Linked DNA regions of Diaphorobacter ruginosibacter. The protein of the gene in region 1 interacts with the protein of each later gene in a pairwise test. Links are inferred from orthologs where the notes say so. Each region holds a gene or a part of one and is shown in the gene's direction. Other genes may lie near its edges.

The links. The genes of interacting proteins can lie anywhere in the genome.
Region 2: the proteins of zapD (region 1) and ftsZ interact in binary tests that used the Escherichia coli proteins (3 or more experiments, as listed by UniProt). The link is inferred for Diaphorobacter ruginosibacter from one-to-one orthologs.

The regions. Positions count from the first base shown.
Region 1 is NZ_CP060714.1:1,041,848-1,049,536, reverse strand. Bases 2,354-5,154 are described here. They hold zapD (cell division protein ZapD), read left to right. Parts: upstream 2,354-3,276; coding sequence 3,277-4,032; downstream 4,033-5,154. Other genes in these bases: H9K76_RS04715 (ATP-binding protein), read right to left, coding at 4,798-5,154; mutT (8-oxo-dGTP diphosphatase MutT), read right to left, coding at 4,368-4,805; H9K76_RS04725 (DNA gyrase inhibitor YacG), read left to right, coding at 4,088-4,339; coaE (dephospho-CoA kinase), read left to right, coding at 2,574-3,206; H9K76_RS04740 (prepilin peptidase), read left to right, coding at 2,354-2,555. Outside these bases: type IV-A pilus assembly ATPase PilB, read left to right, coding at 1-437; H9K76_RS04745 (type II secretion system F family protein), read left to right, coding at 463-1,680; more of H9K76_RS04740, read left to right, coding at 1,680-2,353; more of H9K76_RS04715, read right to left, coding at 5,155-5,673; bifunctional glutamate N-acetyltransferase/amino-acid acetyltransferase ArgJ, read right to left, coding at 5,757-6,986; preprotein translocase subunit SecA, read right to left, coding at 7,121-7,689. UniProt on the Escherichia coli protein: Cell division factor that enhances FtsZ-ring assembly. Directly interacts with FtsZ and promotes bundling of FtsZ protofilaments, with a reduction in FtsZ GTPase activity.
Region 2 is NZ_CP060714.1:4,333,992-4,339,477, reverse strand. The notes cover bases 1,939-4,896. They hold ftsZ (cell division protein FtsZ), read left to right. Parts: upstream 1,939-2,784; coding sequence 2,785-4,008; downstream 4,009-4,896. Other genes in these bases: lpxC (UDP-3-O-acyl-N-acetylglucosamine deacetylase), read left to right, coding at 4,270-4,896; ftsA (cell division protein FtsA), read left to right, coding at 1,939-2,619. Outside these bases: H9K76_RS19670 (D-alanine--D-alanine ligase), read left to right, coding at 1-505; H9K76_RS19665 (cell division protein FtsQ/DivIB), read left to right, coding at 502-1,374; more of ftsA, read left to right, coding at 1,390-1,938; more of lpxC, read left to right, coding at 4,897-5,193; H9K76_RS19645 (hypothetical protein), read left to right, coding at 5,246-5,422. UniProt on the Escherichia coli protein: Essential cell division protein that forms a contractile ring structure (Z ring) at the future cell division site. The regulation of the ring assembly controls the timing and the location of cell division.

The DNA.
Region 1 (7,689 bases):
ACGATGCGCCCACGACACTGACGCGTATGCGCAACATGGGGATCGCCCCGTTCAACATTGCCTCGAGCGTGATCCTGATCACGGCCCAGCGCTTGGCACGCCGCCTGTGCGGCACCTGCAAGGAGCCGGCGGACATCCCGCACGAGGCCCTGGTCGAGGCCGGCTATCGCGAAGAGGAAATCGACGGCTCGTGGGTGACTTACAAGCCGGTGGGCTGCAATGCCTGCAACAATGGCTACAAGGGCCGGGTCGGCATCTACGAGGTGATGCCGATTTCCGAGGAGATGCAGCGCATCATCCTGCAGGACGGCAGCGCGCTCGAGATCGCCAAGCAGGCGCGCCTGGAAGGAGTTCGCTCACTGCGCACATCCGGCCTGTACAAGGCCAAGATCGGCATGACTTCGCTGGAAGAAGTCCTGGCCGTCACGAATGAATAAAAGTCGACGAAAGCATTGACTCACTATGGCAACCGCAGCATCGAGGGGAATCAAGGACTTCGTCTTTGAATGGGAAGGCAAGGACCGCGCAGGAAAGATCGTGCGCGGCGAAATTCGCGCGGCTGGCGAGAACCAGGTCAAGGCCACGCTGCGCCGCCAGGGCGTGCTCGCCACCAAGATCAAGAAGCGCCGCATGCGCGCGGGCAAGAAGATCAAGCCCAAGGACATCGCCCTCTTCACCCGCCAGATGGCCACGATGATGAAGGCCGGCGTGCCCCTGCTCCAGGCGTTCGACATCGTGGGGCGCGGCAACACCAACCCCAGCGTCACCAAGCTGCTCAACGACATTCGCAGCGACGTGGAGACCGGTACGTCGCTGAACGCCGCGTTCCGCAAGTTCCCGATGTACTTCGACAGCCTCTACTGCAACCTGGTGGAGGCCGGCGAGGCCGCCGGTATTCTCGAGACGCTGCTCGACCGCCTTGCCACCTACATGGAAAAGACGGAAGCCATCAAGAGCAAGATCCGCTCGGCGCTCATGTATCCATGCGCCGTGATCGTGGTGGCCTTTGTCGTTGTGACGATCATCATGATTTTCGTGATCCCGGCGTTCAAGGAGGTGTTCACCTCGTTCGGTGCCGACCTTCCCGCGCCCACGCTCTTCGTGATGGCTGTGAGCGAGTTCTTCGTCGCTTACTGGTGGCTGATCTTCGGCGTCATCTTCGGCGGCGGCTATTTCTTCATGCAGGCCTGGAAGCGCAGCGAGAAGATGCAGCGCTTCATGGATCGCCTGCTCCTGAAGATGCCGATCTTCGGCGCATTGATCGACAAGTCCTGCGTGGCGCGCTGGACCCGCACGCTGTCCACCATGTTCGCGGCTGGCGTTCCTCTGGTCGAGGCGCTCGACTCCGTGGGCGGCGCCTCGGGCAACTCGGTCTACTCGGAGGCCACCGACAAGATCCAGCAGGAGGTGTCCACCGGCACCAGCCTGACCAATGCCATGACGAACGCCAACGTGTTCCCGTCCATGGTCATCCAGATGTGCGCGATCGGCGAGGAGTCGGGCTCGATCGACCACATGCTCGGCAAGGCAGCCGACTTCTATGAATCGGAAGTCGATGAAATGGTGGCGGGCCTCTCGAGCCTGATGGAGCCGATCATCATCGTGTTCCTGGGCGGCCTGATCGGCGGCATCGTGGTGTCGATGTACCTGCCCATCTTCAAGCTCGGTCAGGTCGTTTGATGACCGGTGAGCCATGGCTGGATGCCGTCGTCGTCGGCATCCTCGGACTTCTGATCGGCAGTTTTCTCAACGTCGTGATCCACCGCGTCCCCATCATGATGGAGCGTGAATGGGAACAGGAGTGCCGCGACTACATCGAGGACAAGGGCTGGCCCGCGCCGCCCCCTTCCGGACACACGGGCCGTTTCAGCCTGCTGGCGCCCGCATCGCGCTGCCCGCACTGCGGCCACGCGATCCGCTGGTACGAGAACATTCCCGTCATCAGCTACGTCGCGTTGCGCGGCAAATGTGCGGGCTGCAAGGCACGCATCAGCATCCGCTACCCGCTGGTGGAACTAATCACCGGTGGCCTCTTCTACTGGTGCGCCACCCAATGGGGCTGGTCGATGACCACGGCCCTGTGGTGCGCCTTCTCGGCGGCCCTCGTGTCGCTGACCATGATCGACTGGGATACGACGCTGCTGCCCGACAGCATCACGCTGCCCCTGTTGTGGGCCGGCCTGATCGGCTCCGCCGCGCACTGGCTCAGCGTGCCCCTCGTCGATGCCCTGTTCGGGGCTGCGGCGGGCTACCTGTTCCTCTGGTCGATCTACTGGGCGTTCAAGCTGCTCACCGGCAAGGAAGGCATGGGCTACGGCGATTTCAAGCTGCTCGCGGCGCTGGGTGCCTGGTTCGGATGGTCGGCGCTGGTGCCCATCATCCTGATCGCCTCGGTGATCGGCGCGATCGTGGGAATCGGCATGAAGCTCACCAGCTCACTGCGTGAAGGCCAGTACGTACCGTTCGGCCCCTTCCTGGCAGGCGCGGGGTTTGCAGCCATGCTTCTCGGCCCGGAGAGAATCCTGCAATCCGTGCTTTCGCTGCTGGGTATCTGATCCATCGGATACTGCTGAATGGCAAAAATCACGTCGAGGCCTGCGACCCGCAGCAAGCACATCGGTCTCACCGGCGGAATCGGCAGCGGCAAGAGCACCCTGGGCGCCATGCTGCGGGATCTCGGTGCCGCACTCATCGACGCGGACCACCTTGCACGCTCGGTCACCGCGTCCGGGGGATCGGCCATCGGTGCCATTCGCCAATCCTTCGGTGCTGAATTCATCGATGCATCCGGCGCGCTGGATCGCACGCGCATGCGCGAACTGGTGTTCGGCGACGCCACGGCCAAGGCACGGCTCGAGAAAATCGTTCACCCCCTGGTTTCCGCAGCCACCTGGGCCGCCGCTGCTGCGGCCGAGCAATCGGGCCGGCGCGTGATCGTCTTCGACATTCCATTGCTGGTGGAGTCACGCCGCTGGCCTTCGCAGCTCGACGGCGTGATCGTGGTGGATTGCCGCGTGGAAACCCAGGTCGAACGTGTTCAGCAACGCAGTGGCCTGGCTCCCGACTCCGTACGCTCCATCATCGCTGCACAGGCCAGCCGCGAAGCCAAACGTGCTGCCGCCGATTGGGTTGTCTATAACGACGGGTTGTCATTGTTAGATCTGCAAACAAAAGCATGCGAGTTGGCCCAGCAGTTCGGGCTATGATGTATCAGAGCAAACCTGATAAGAATCAACTATTTTGCTGAACTTGAGCTGAATCCGGGAAATCCGCAGCGTGATCCTTTACGAATATCCTTTCAACGAACGCCTGAGAACCTACTTACGGCTGGAGCAATTGTTTCGCCGCCTCGGCGAATTGATTCCGCGCGCGCATCCGACAGACCACCATTTCGCACTGGTCACCATGTTCGAGATCATGGATGTTGCCGCCCGAGCCGATCTGAAGACGGATGTATTGAAGGACCTGGACAAGCAGAAACTCCTGCTCGACTCCTATCGAGGCAATCCTTCCATTTCAGAGAAAGTGCTCGACGGATTCATCGCGCAGCTGGATGGCTGTTTTGCCGACCTGAACGGCCAGCCCGGCAAGACGGGACAACCGCTTGCCGAGAACGAGTGGCTGATGGGCATCCGCAGCCGCATCGGTATTCCGGGCGGCACCTGTGGCTTCGATCTGCCCGCCTACCATGCGTGGCGCCACCTTTCGCCCGAACAGCGCCAGCGTGATCTGGAGGATTGGGCCGGCACGCTTGCGCCACTGGCCGAATCCGTTCTGGTTCTGCTGCGCCTGATGCGCGATTCGGGCATGCCGCAGAAGGTGGTCACGACACGCGGCCAGTTCCAGCAAACGCTGCCGCACGGCCGCACCTTCAATCTGCTGCGCCTGCGGATCGATCCTTCGCTGCACCTGATCCCCGAGATCAGCGGAAACCGCCTGCTGGTTTCCGTGCGCCTGATGCAACAGGATGAATCAGGCAAGCTGCTGCCCGCAGCGGAAGACGCGAGCTTCGAGCTCACGCTGTGTTCCTGATCTGACAACAGCAAGGGTGCCACGCGTCTCGCGTCCATCCAGCCCCCAACCGACCATGACGAAGAAAGCCGATTCGCCGACGCCAGCCCCACCTGCTCAGGCAGAGGCGGGCTCCGGCCCCAAGTACGTACCCTGCCCCACCTGCGGCGGGAAGAGTCTGTTCACGCCCGCCAATCGCTTCCGCCCCTTCTGCAGCGAACGCTGCAAGCAGATCGATCTGGGCGCATGGGCCAATGAGGATTTTCGCGTTCCCACCGAGGCACCGCCCGAGGACAACCTCTACGGCGACCCCAAGCTCGGAAACTGAGAACGCATCAACGCGCCCGAGAGCGTGTTCAGCCAATGGTGGCCGGATCGAAAGGTTCGCCGCGCTCTTCGGCAAACCATTCCAGCACCGGCACGGCGCCCGGCAGGATGGGCTTGACCTGGGGCGGCCAGGGCTCCCAGGACATGCTCTGGCCCTCGCGCATCTCGAACTCGCCCTGCCACTCGAACACCTTGCACCAATGCAGGCGCACCAGCGCATGCGGATAGTCGTGCTCGGTCACCTTCCAGACACTGGCCGTGCCGATGGTGATGCCGAGCTCTTCCTGAAGTTCACGGCGCAGCGCCTGCTCGACGGTTTCCCCCGCTTCGAGCTTGCCTCCCGGAAACTCCCAGTAGCCGGCATAGGGCTTGCCTTCGGGTCGCGAGGTGAGCAGCATCTCCCCGTTGGATTTCAGCAGGATGCCCACCGCGACCTCGGTGTGCTTGCGCGGCGCATGCTCAGACATTCGACTGGCGCCCCGCAAAATCACGCGCGAACTGGTAGGCCACGCGGCCGCTGCGTGAGCCGCGCTCCAGCGCCCAGACCAGCGCCTCGGGGCGCGATTGCTGGATGGCTGCATCGGCCACACCCAGCGAACGCAACCATTGCGCGACGATGGTGAGGTACTCCTCCTGGCTGAAGGGGTAGAAGCTCACCCACAGGCCGAAACGCTCGGACAGCGAGATCTTCTCCTCCACCGCCTCGCCGGGATGCACCTCGCCATCGTCCGTGTGCGTGTAGCTGAGGTTTTCCTTCATGTACTCGGGCAGCAGATGGCGACGGTTGCTGGTCGCATAGATCAGCACATTCGGCGTCGATGCAGCCACCGAGCCATCGAGAATCGACTTGAGTGCCTTGTAGCTCGCCTCGCCATCCTCGAAGCTCAGGTCGTCGCAGTACACGATGAACTTCTCGGGGCGGCCCGATACCACCTCGACGATGTCCGGCAGGTCGGTCAGGTCCGTCTTGTCCACCTCGATCAGGCGCAGACCCTGGGGCGCATAGGCATTCAGGCAGGCCTTGATGAGCGAGGACTTGCCCGTTCCGCGGGCCCCTGTCAGCAGGACGTTGTTGGCAGGCTTGCCTTCCACGAACTGCTGCGTGTTGCGCTGGATCTTTTCCTTTTGCCCATCAATTTCCTTGAGCTCGTCGAGCTGCATGGCCGCCAGGTGTCGCACCGGCTCGAGCGTACCGTGACCGCTGCTGCGCTTGCGATAGCGCCAGGCCACGGCAGCCCCCCAGTCCGGCTCGGAGAGCGGCTTGGGCAGCACGGATTCAATTCGGTCGATCAGTTGCTCGGCCCGCATCAGCAGGCGTTCGAAGGCTTCGTTCATGTCTCTGGCTTCTTCTGTCTGGATAAGTCCGATTCAAGTGGGTTGTCGACCAGCGGTGAATCGGCACTCCCGAAAAACATCCATCAGGAGCGGTAGTCCGCGTTGATGGTGACGTACTCATGGCTCAGGTCGCAGGTCCAGACGGTGTCCTCTGCAGTGCCGCGGCCCAGTTGCACACGCACCGTGATCTCGCTCTGCTTCATCACGCGCTGGCCGTCTTCCTCCTTGTACGAAGGATTGCGGCCACCCTGCGTGGCCACATGCACGTCGTCCAGGAACAGTTCGATGCGGGTCTGGTCAAGATCCTCGATGCCGGCGTAGCCCACCGCTGCCAGGATGCGCCCCAGGTTCGGATCGCTGGCGAAGAATGCGGTCTTGACAAGCGGCGAATGGGCAATCGCGTAGGCCACCAGGCGGCACTCGTCGGACGTCTTGCCACCTTCCACGCGCACCGTGATGAACTTGGTCGCGCCTTCACCATCGCGAACGATGGCTTGCGACAGTTTCTGTGCCACCTCCAGCAAGGCCGCCTTGAGCAGCTTGCCGTGCTCGCTGTCGAGCGAGGTCACGGGAGTGTTCGAGGCCTTCTGCGATGCCACCAGGATGAACGAATCATTGGTCGACGTGTCGCCGTCGATGGTGATGCGGTTGAACGACTGGTCGGCCAGTTCGCGCACCAGGCCATTCATCAGTTCCGGAGCGATCTGCGCATCGGTGGCAACAAAGCTCAGCATGGTCGCCATGTTCGGACGGATCATGCCGGCGCCCTTGGAGATGCCCGTCACGGTGACCAGCGCATCGCCCAGCTTCACTTGCGTGCTGCAGGCCTTGGGCACCGTGTCGGTGGTCATGATGCCCTGTGCGGCTTCGCCCCAGTTGTCAGGCCGTGCCTCGCCGATCGCCTTCGGCAGCGCGGCGGTGATGCGATCCACGGGCAGCGACTCCATGATCACGCCTGTCGAGAACGGAAGGATCTGCTCGCTGCGCACGCCCAGCAGTTCGCTCATGGCCGCGCAGGTGGCGTGGGCACGGGCCAGGCCGTCGGCACCCGTACCGGCATTGGCATTGCCGGTGTTGATCACCATCGCGCGGATGGCGCCTCCCTGGGCCAGATGTTCACGGCAGATCTGCACGGGTGCCGCGCAGAAACGGTTCTTGGTGAACACGCCCGCGACGGCCGCACCCTCGTCCAGCAGGAAAACCGTGACGTCCTTGCGGTTGGCCTTGCGCACGCCGGCTTCCGTCACACCAATGCGCACACCGGGAACGGGATGGAGAGAGGAAGCATCAGGAGCTGAAAGGTTCACTGGCATTTGGCGCTGTCCTTGAAAGCGAAGAGGGAAAGGTACTGAGAATTTCGATCGCCCCCGGAGTTACACCCGGGGAATTCCTGATCGTACAAGCAAAAACACGGGCATGAAGCCCGTGTTATTTTTAGTGCAGCAGATCAGGCGAGTTTGCCGTGGCACTGCTTGTACTTCTTGCCGCTTCCGCACGGGCAAGGGTCGTTGCGGCTGATGCGCAGGCCCTCGTATTCGGAGGGCAGCGGCTGGTTCTCGGGTGCATCCGGATCGGAGCCCTCGGTCAGGTCGGAGCTGCCATGGTAGGTGGCGCCGCCCAGGCGGTCGCCCTGGTCTTCCAGGGCCTGCGATGCCTGGTCCAGTTGCTCGTTGGACTGGATCTGCACCGTCATGAGCGTACGTGTGACCGCGTTCTTGACCTGGTCGATCAGCTGGCGGAACAACTCGAACGCTTCGCGCTTGTATTCCTGCTTGGGCTGCTTTTGCGCATAGCCGCGCAGGTGGATGCCCTGGCGCAGATAGTCCAGCGCCGAGAGATGATCACGCCAGTTGGAGTCGAAGCTCTGCAGCAGCACCATGCGCTCGAACTGGTTGAAGTTCTCGCTGCCGACCATCGCCACCTTGGCCTCGAACTGCTCGCGCGCCGCGGCCTGCACCTTTTCGAGGATTTCCTCATCGGTGATGGACTCGGAGCCCTGCACGTCCTGCTGCAGCG
Region 2 (5,486 bases), 3.3 Mb from region 1 along the record:
GTGCGAACAGGCCTATCGCCTCGCATCCCAGTTCGATCCGGAAGTGCTGTGCGAGCAGTTCATCGATGGCGACGAGACCACCTGCCCGATCCTGGGCCAGGGCCATGACGCCCGTGCGCTGCCCGTGATCCGCATCGTCGCCCCCGAAGGCAACTACGACTACCAGAACAAGTACTTCACCGACGTCACGCAATACCACTGCCCGAGCGGCCTGCCCGAGGCGGAGGAGCGCGAGATCCAGCGCCTCGTCGTCGAGGCCTTCCGCACCCTGGGCTGCCGCGGCTGGGCACGTGCGGACATCATGATCCGCAAGAGCGACCGCAAGCCGTTCCTGCTGGAAATCAATACATCGCCCGGCATGACGGGCCATTCGCTGGTGCCGATGTCGGCACGGGCCGAAGGCATCGACTACCCCGAGCTGTGCCTGCGCATCCTGTCGATGGCCTCGCTCGACGCACGCCAGGGCACCCCGAAGAATGAACCGCAAGGAGCCGGCGCGCAATGAACGACGCACTGCCAGCACCTCTCGACGTCAGAGTCATGAACATGATCGCCACGATCCTGTTCGTGTGCTGCGCCGTGGGCCTGCTGGTGGGCGGCGGCTGGTGGTTCCTGCGCAATCCGGCGTTCAGCATCGGGCGCATCGTGGTGCATGGCGATCTCTCGCACATCAATCCGGTGAGCCTGCGCGCCAACGTGGCGCCGCAGCTGATGGGCAATTTCTACACGCTGAACCTGCAGCAGGCGCGCGAGGTGTTCGAGGGCGTTCCATGGATCCGCAAGGCGCAGGTGCGCCGCGAGTTCCCGAACGGCCTTGCCGTCGAGATCCAGGAGCACCAGGCGCGCGCGTTCTGGGGCGCCGAGGGCAGCCCCACGCTGGTGAACAACTACGGAGAGGTCTTCGAGGCGGATGCGGATGACGACGAGGACTCGCGCCTGCCGCGCCTGATCGGGCCGGATGGCCGCTCGCTCGAAATGCTGCAGATGTATGACCGGCTCGCTCCCGCGGTGAAGCCGCTGGGGTCGGCCATCGACACGCTGGCGCTCAACGGACGTGGCAGCTGGCGCATGACGCTCGAAGGCGGCGCGAGCATCGAGATGGGCAGCGGCAGCACGATCGACGTGCTGCAGCGGCTGGACCGCTTCGTGCGCACGGTATCGAAGGTCGCTGCGCAGCAGGGCCGCAAGGTGGATTCGCTGGAGACCGCTGATCTCCGGCAGATGGATGGATATGCGTTGCGCCTGCGCGGCGTGACCACGGTGAGCGCAGAGACGGCTGCCGCACGCGCGAGGACTGCGGCGGCGCGGGCGACCGCACGGCCGGCGGCGGCGCGCACGACGACAACGACACGCACACCCGGGCGCAACAACTGAGGGCAGGACGGATTTATGGCAAGAGAATACAAAGATGTGGTTGTCGGGCTGGACATTGGAACAGCCAAGGTGATGGCCGTCGTGGCCGAGGTGATGCCGGACGGCAACCTCAAGCTCGCGGGCCTGGGCATCGCGCCGAGCAACGGCCTCAAGCGTGGCGTGGTGGTCAATATCGACGCGACCGTGCAGAGCATCCAGCAGGCCCTGAAGGAGGCCGAGCTGATGGCCGACTGCAAGATCCAGCGCGTCTACACCGGCATCACCGGCAGCCACATCCGGGGCCTCAACTCGAGCGGCATGGTGGCCGTGAAGGACAAGGAGGTCTCGCCCACCGACGTCGCACGCGTGGTGGAAACCGCCAAGGCCATCAACATCTCGAGCGACCAGCGGCTGCTGCTGGTCGAGCCGCAGGAGTTCGTGATCGACGGGCAGGACGTGAAGGAGCCCATCGGCATGAGCGGCATCCGTCTCGAAGCCAAGATCCACATCGTGACCGGCGCGCAGAGCGCCGCCGAGAACATCATCAAGTGCGTGCGCCGCTGCGGCCTGGAGGTCGAGCAGCTCATGCTCAATCCGCTCGCCAGCAGCCAGGCCGTGCTGACCGACGACGAGCGCGAGCTCGGCGTGGCCGTGGTCGACATCGGTGCGGGCACGACGGACGTGGCCATCTTCACCGGCGGCGCGATCCGTCACACGGCCGTCATCCCGATCGCCGGCGACCTCATCACCAGCGACATCGCGATGGCGCTGCGCACGCCGACCAAGGACGCCGAGGACATCAAGGTCGAGAGCGGCTATGCCAAGCAGCTGCTGGCCGATCCGGACGCGCAGGTCGAGGTGCCGGGTCTGGGCGACCGCGGCCCGCGCATGCTCTCCAAGCAGGCGCTGGCCGGCGTGATCGAGCCGCGCGTCGAAGAAATTTTTTCACTCGTGCAACAAGTGATACGCGAGTCCGGGTTTGAGGAAGTGCTGTCGTCTGGCATCGTGCTGACGGGTGGCAGCGCGGTGATGCCGGGCATGGTCGAACTGGGCGAGGACATCTTCCTCAAGCCGGTGCGACGCGGCATCCCGAAGTATTCAAGTGCCCTGTCCGACATGATCGCCCAGCCTCGCGCGGCGACTGTCATGGGGCTTTTGGAGGAAGCGCGGCTCGCACGCCTGCGTGGATTCAAGGTCGCGGCCAAGAGTGGCTCTGTGAAAACAGCGTTCGGTCGTTTCAAGGACTTCATCGTGGGGAACTTTTGAAATGACGGAGCATCTTCTCTGGCTTGCACGCGCGGGACCACCGTCCCCGTTCGTTCGCGACCGATGGCGAAGCACGGGACCTCCACCATCGAGGAACATCACCGACGAGAAATCCCATTCATATTTGGCAATTGCATTTGAAGAACTAGCGTTAGGAGCACCAACATGACCATCGAAATGATCGAGTCCGAAGAGTTCAACCAGGGCACGCAGATCAAGGTGATCGGTGTGGGCGGCGGCGGCGGAAATGCCGTTGAACACATGATTTCCCGCAGCGTGCAAGGTGTGGAGTTTGTTTGCGCCAACACGGATGCACAGGCTCTGACACGCAGCAGCGCACATCGCACCATCCAGCTGGGCGGCAGCGGCCTGGGCGCGGGCAGCAAGCCCGACAAGGGCAAGGAAGCCGCCGAGCAGGCCGTCGAGGATATCCGCCAGGCCATCCAGGGTGCTCACATGCTGTTCATCACGGCGGGCATGGGCGGCGGCACCGGCACCGGTGCGGCTCCCGTGATCGCACGCGTTGCCAAGGACATGGGCATTCTCACCGTCGGCGTGGTGACCAAGCCATTCGACTGGGAAGGCGGCCGTCGCATGAAGAATGCCGACGAAGGCCTGACCGAGCTCGAGGCCAATGTCGACTCGCTGATCGTTGTGCTCAACGAAAAGCTGCTCGACGTGCTGGGCGACGAAATCACGCAGGACGAAGCGTTCGCGCATGCCAATGACGTTCTCAAGAACGCCGTGGGCGGCATTGCCGAAATCATCAACGAGTACGGCCAGGTGAACGTCGACTTCGAAGACGTGCGCACCGTGATGGGCGAGCCGGGCAAGGCGATGATGGGCACGGCCACCGCGAGCGGCCCCGACCGCGCGCGCATCGCTGCCGAGCAGGCGATTGCCTGCCCGCTGCTGGAAGGCATCGACCTGTCGGGCGCCAAGGGCGTGCTGGTCCTGGTCACGGCAAGCAAGGGCAGCCTCAAGCTGTCCGAGTCGCGCCTGGCCATGAACACCATCAACGCCTACGCGTCGCAGGATGCGCACGTGATCTTCGGTGCGGCCTACGACGAGTCGCTGGGCGACGACATCCGCGTGACGGTGGTGGCCACCGGCCTGTCGCGTGCCAACGCACGTCGCCAGCCGATTTCGGTGGTGCAGGGCGGCCTGCGCACCGGCACCGACAACCTGCCCTACACCATGGCTGTTGGCGGCGTGACTGCATCGGGAGGCATCAGCGGTGGTGCTGCACAGCCCGGCTACGACAACATGTCGGTGCCGAGCGTGTGGCGCACCAACCGCACCCATGCGACAGCGCGCGTGGATGCCCTGTCCTCGGGCGGCATGGAGGAGCTGGAAATCCCCGCCTTCCTGCGCAAGCAGGCGGACTGAGGTCCGGCGCGACGCCCTTGCCGCGTGCAGGGGCACCCGTTTCACGAGCGCCGTGTCAGCGCGCGGCGCCCGTGAAACGTTGAATATGAGCTACGTTCGGTTAAACAGAGAAGAGTGGAGGGAGCGGGCGACCGCTTCCTCTTTTTTTTGCTTCCGGCTTTTGTTTTTTTGCTTCCGATTTCGTAGCGCAAGGAGATTCTCTATTGGGGAAATAGAGAGATTGCTTCAGCCGGGTTACACCTGTTCACCTACAATCGAATGATGCTTCAGCAACGTACCATCAAGACTCTGACACGCGCCGTGGGCGTGGGTCTGCACAGCGGCCAGAGGGTCGAGTTGACGTTGCGTCCGGCACAGCCCGATACCGGCATCGTGTTCCGGCGGGTGGATCTTCCCGAGCCCGTGGACATTCCCGTGAATGCGCTGGCGATCGTCGATACGCGCATGGCGTCGACGATCGGCGTGGGCGGTGCCAAGGTCCATACCGTGGAGCATCTGATGTCGGCCTGCGCCGGCCTCGGCATCGACAACCTGTACATCGACATCACGGCCGAGGAAGTGCCCATTCTGGACGGGTCTTCCGCGTCGTTCGTGTTCCTGCTGCAAAGCGCGGGTGTCGAGAAGCAGAACGCTCCCAAGAAATTCATCCGCATCACCAAGCCCGTCGAGATCCGGCAGGGCGAGGGCGCCAACCTCAAATGGGCGCGTCTCGATCCGTACCACGGCTTCAAGCTGCGCTTCGAGATCGATTTTGCACACCCCGCGGTCGACTCCACCGGCCAGTGCGTCGAGTTCGACATGGGCGCGGGCAACTACACCCGCGACATCGCCCGGGCGCGCACCTTCGGCTTTACGAAGGACGTGGAGATGATGCGCGCCAACGGCCTCGCGCTCGGGGGCGGCCTCGACAACGCGATCGTGATGGACGACTACAAGGTCCTCAATTCCGACGGCCTGCGCTACGACGACGAGTTCGTGAAGCACAAGATCCTCGACGCCATCGGCGACCTGTACGTGGTCGGCAAGCCGTTGCTGGCGGCCTACAGCGCCTTCCGCTCGGGCCATGGCCTCAACAATCTGCTGCTGCGCGAACTGCTTGCGCACGAGGATTGCTGGGAGATCGCCACCTTCGACAGCGAGCGCCAGGCGCCCGCGGGCTTCGCGATGCCCGCGCACGCATGGTGAACAGGCACCTGCCGCCAGCGCCCTTGCCGTTGTCACTGCCATTGAGTTGCGCATGCTGATCTTCCGTGCCCTCGTCATGTTCCTGGTGGTGGCCGCGGCCCTGTGCTTCGGCTTCTATGCGGCCACGGGACAGCAGCAGTACAAGCGCTATGGCTTCATCATCATCAAGTGGACCCTGATCGCGGCGTTGGTGTTCTTTGCCGTGCTGTTCCTCGAACGCATTGTCTGAAAATCCGGTTTTTGAGACGGGCGGTTTGATTTTTCGCAATCAGTGATTGCATTTCCCCGCTTTG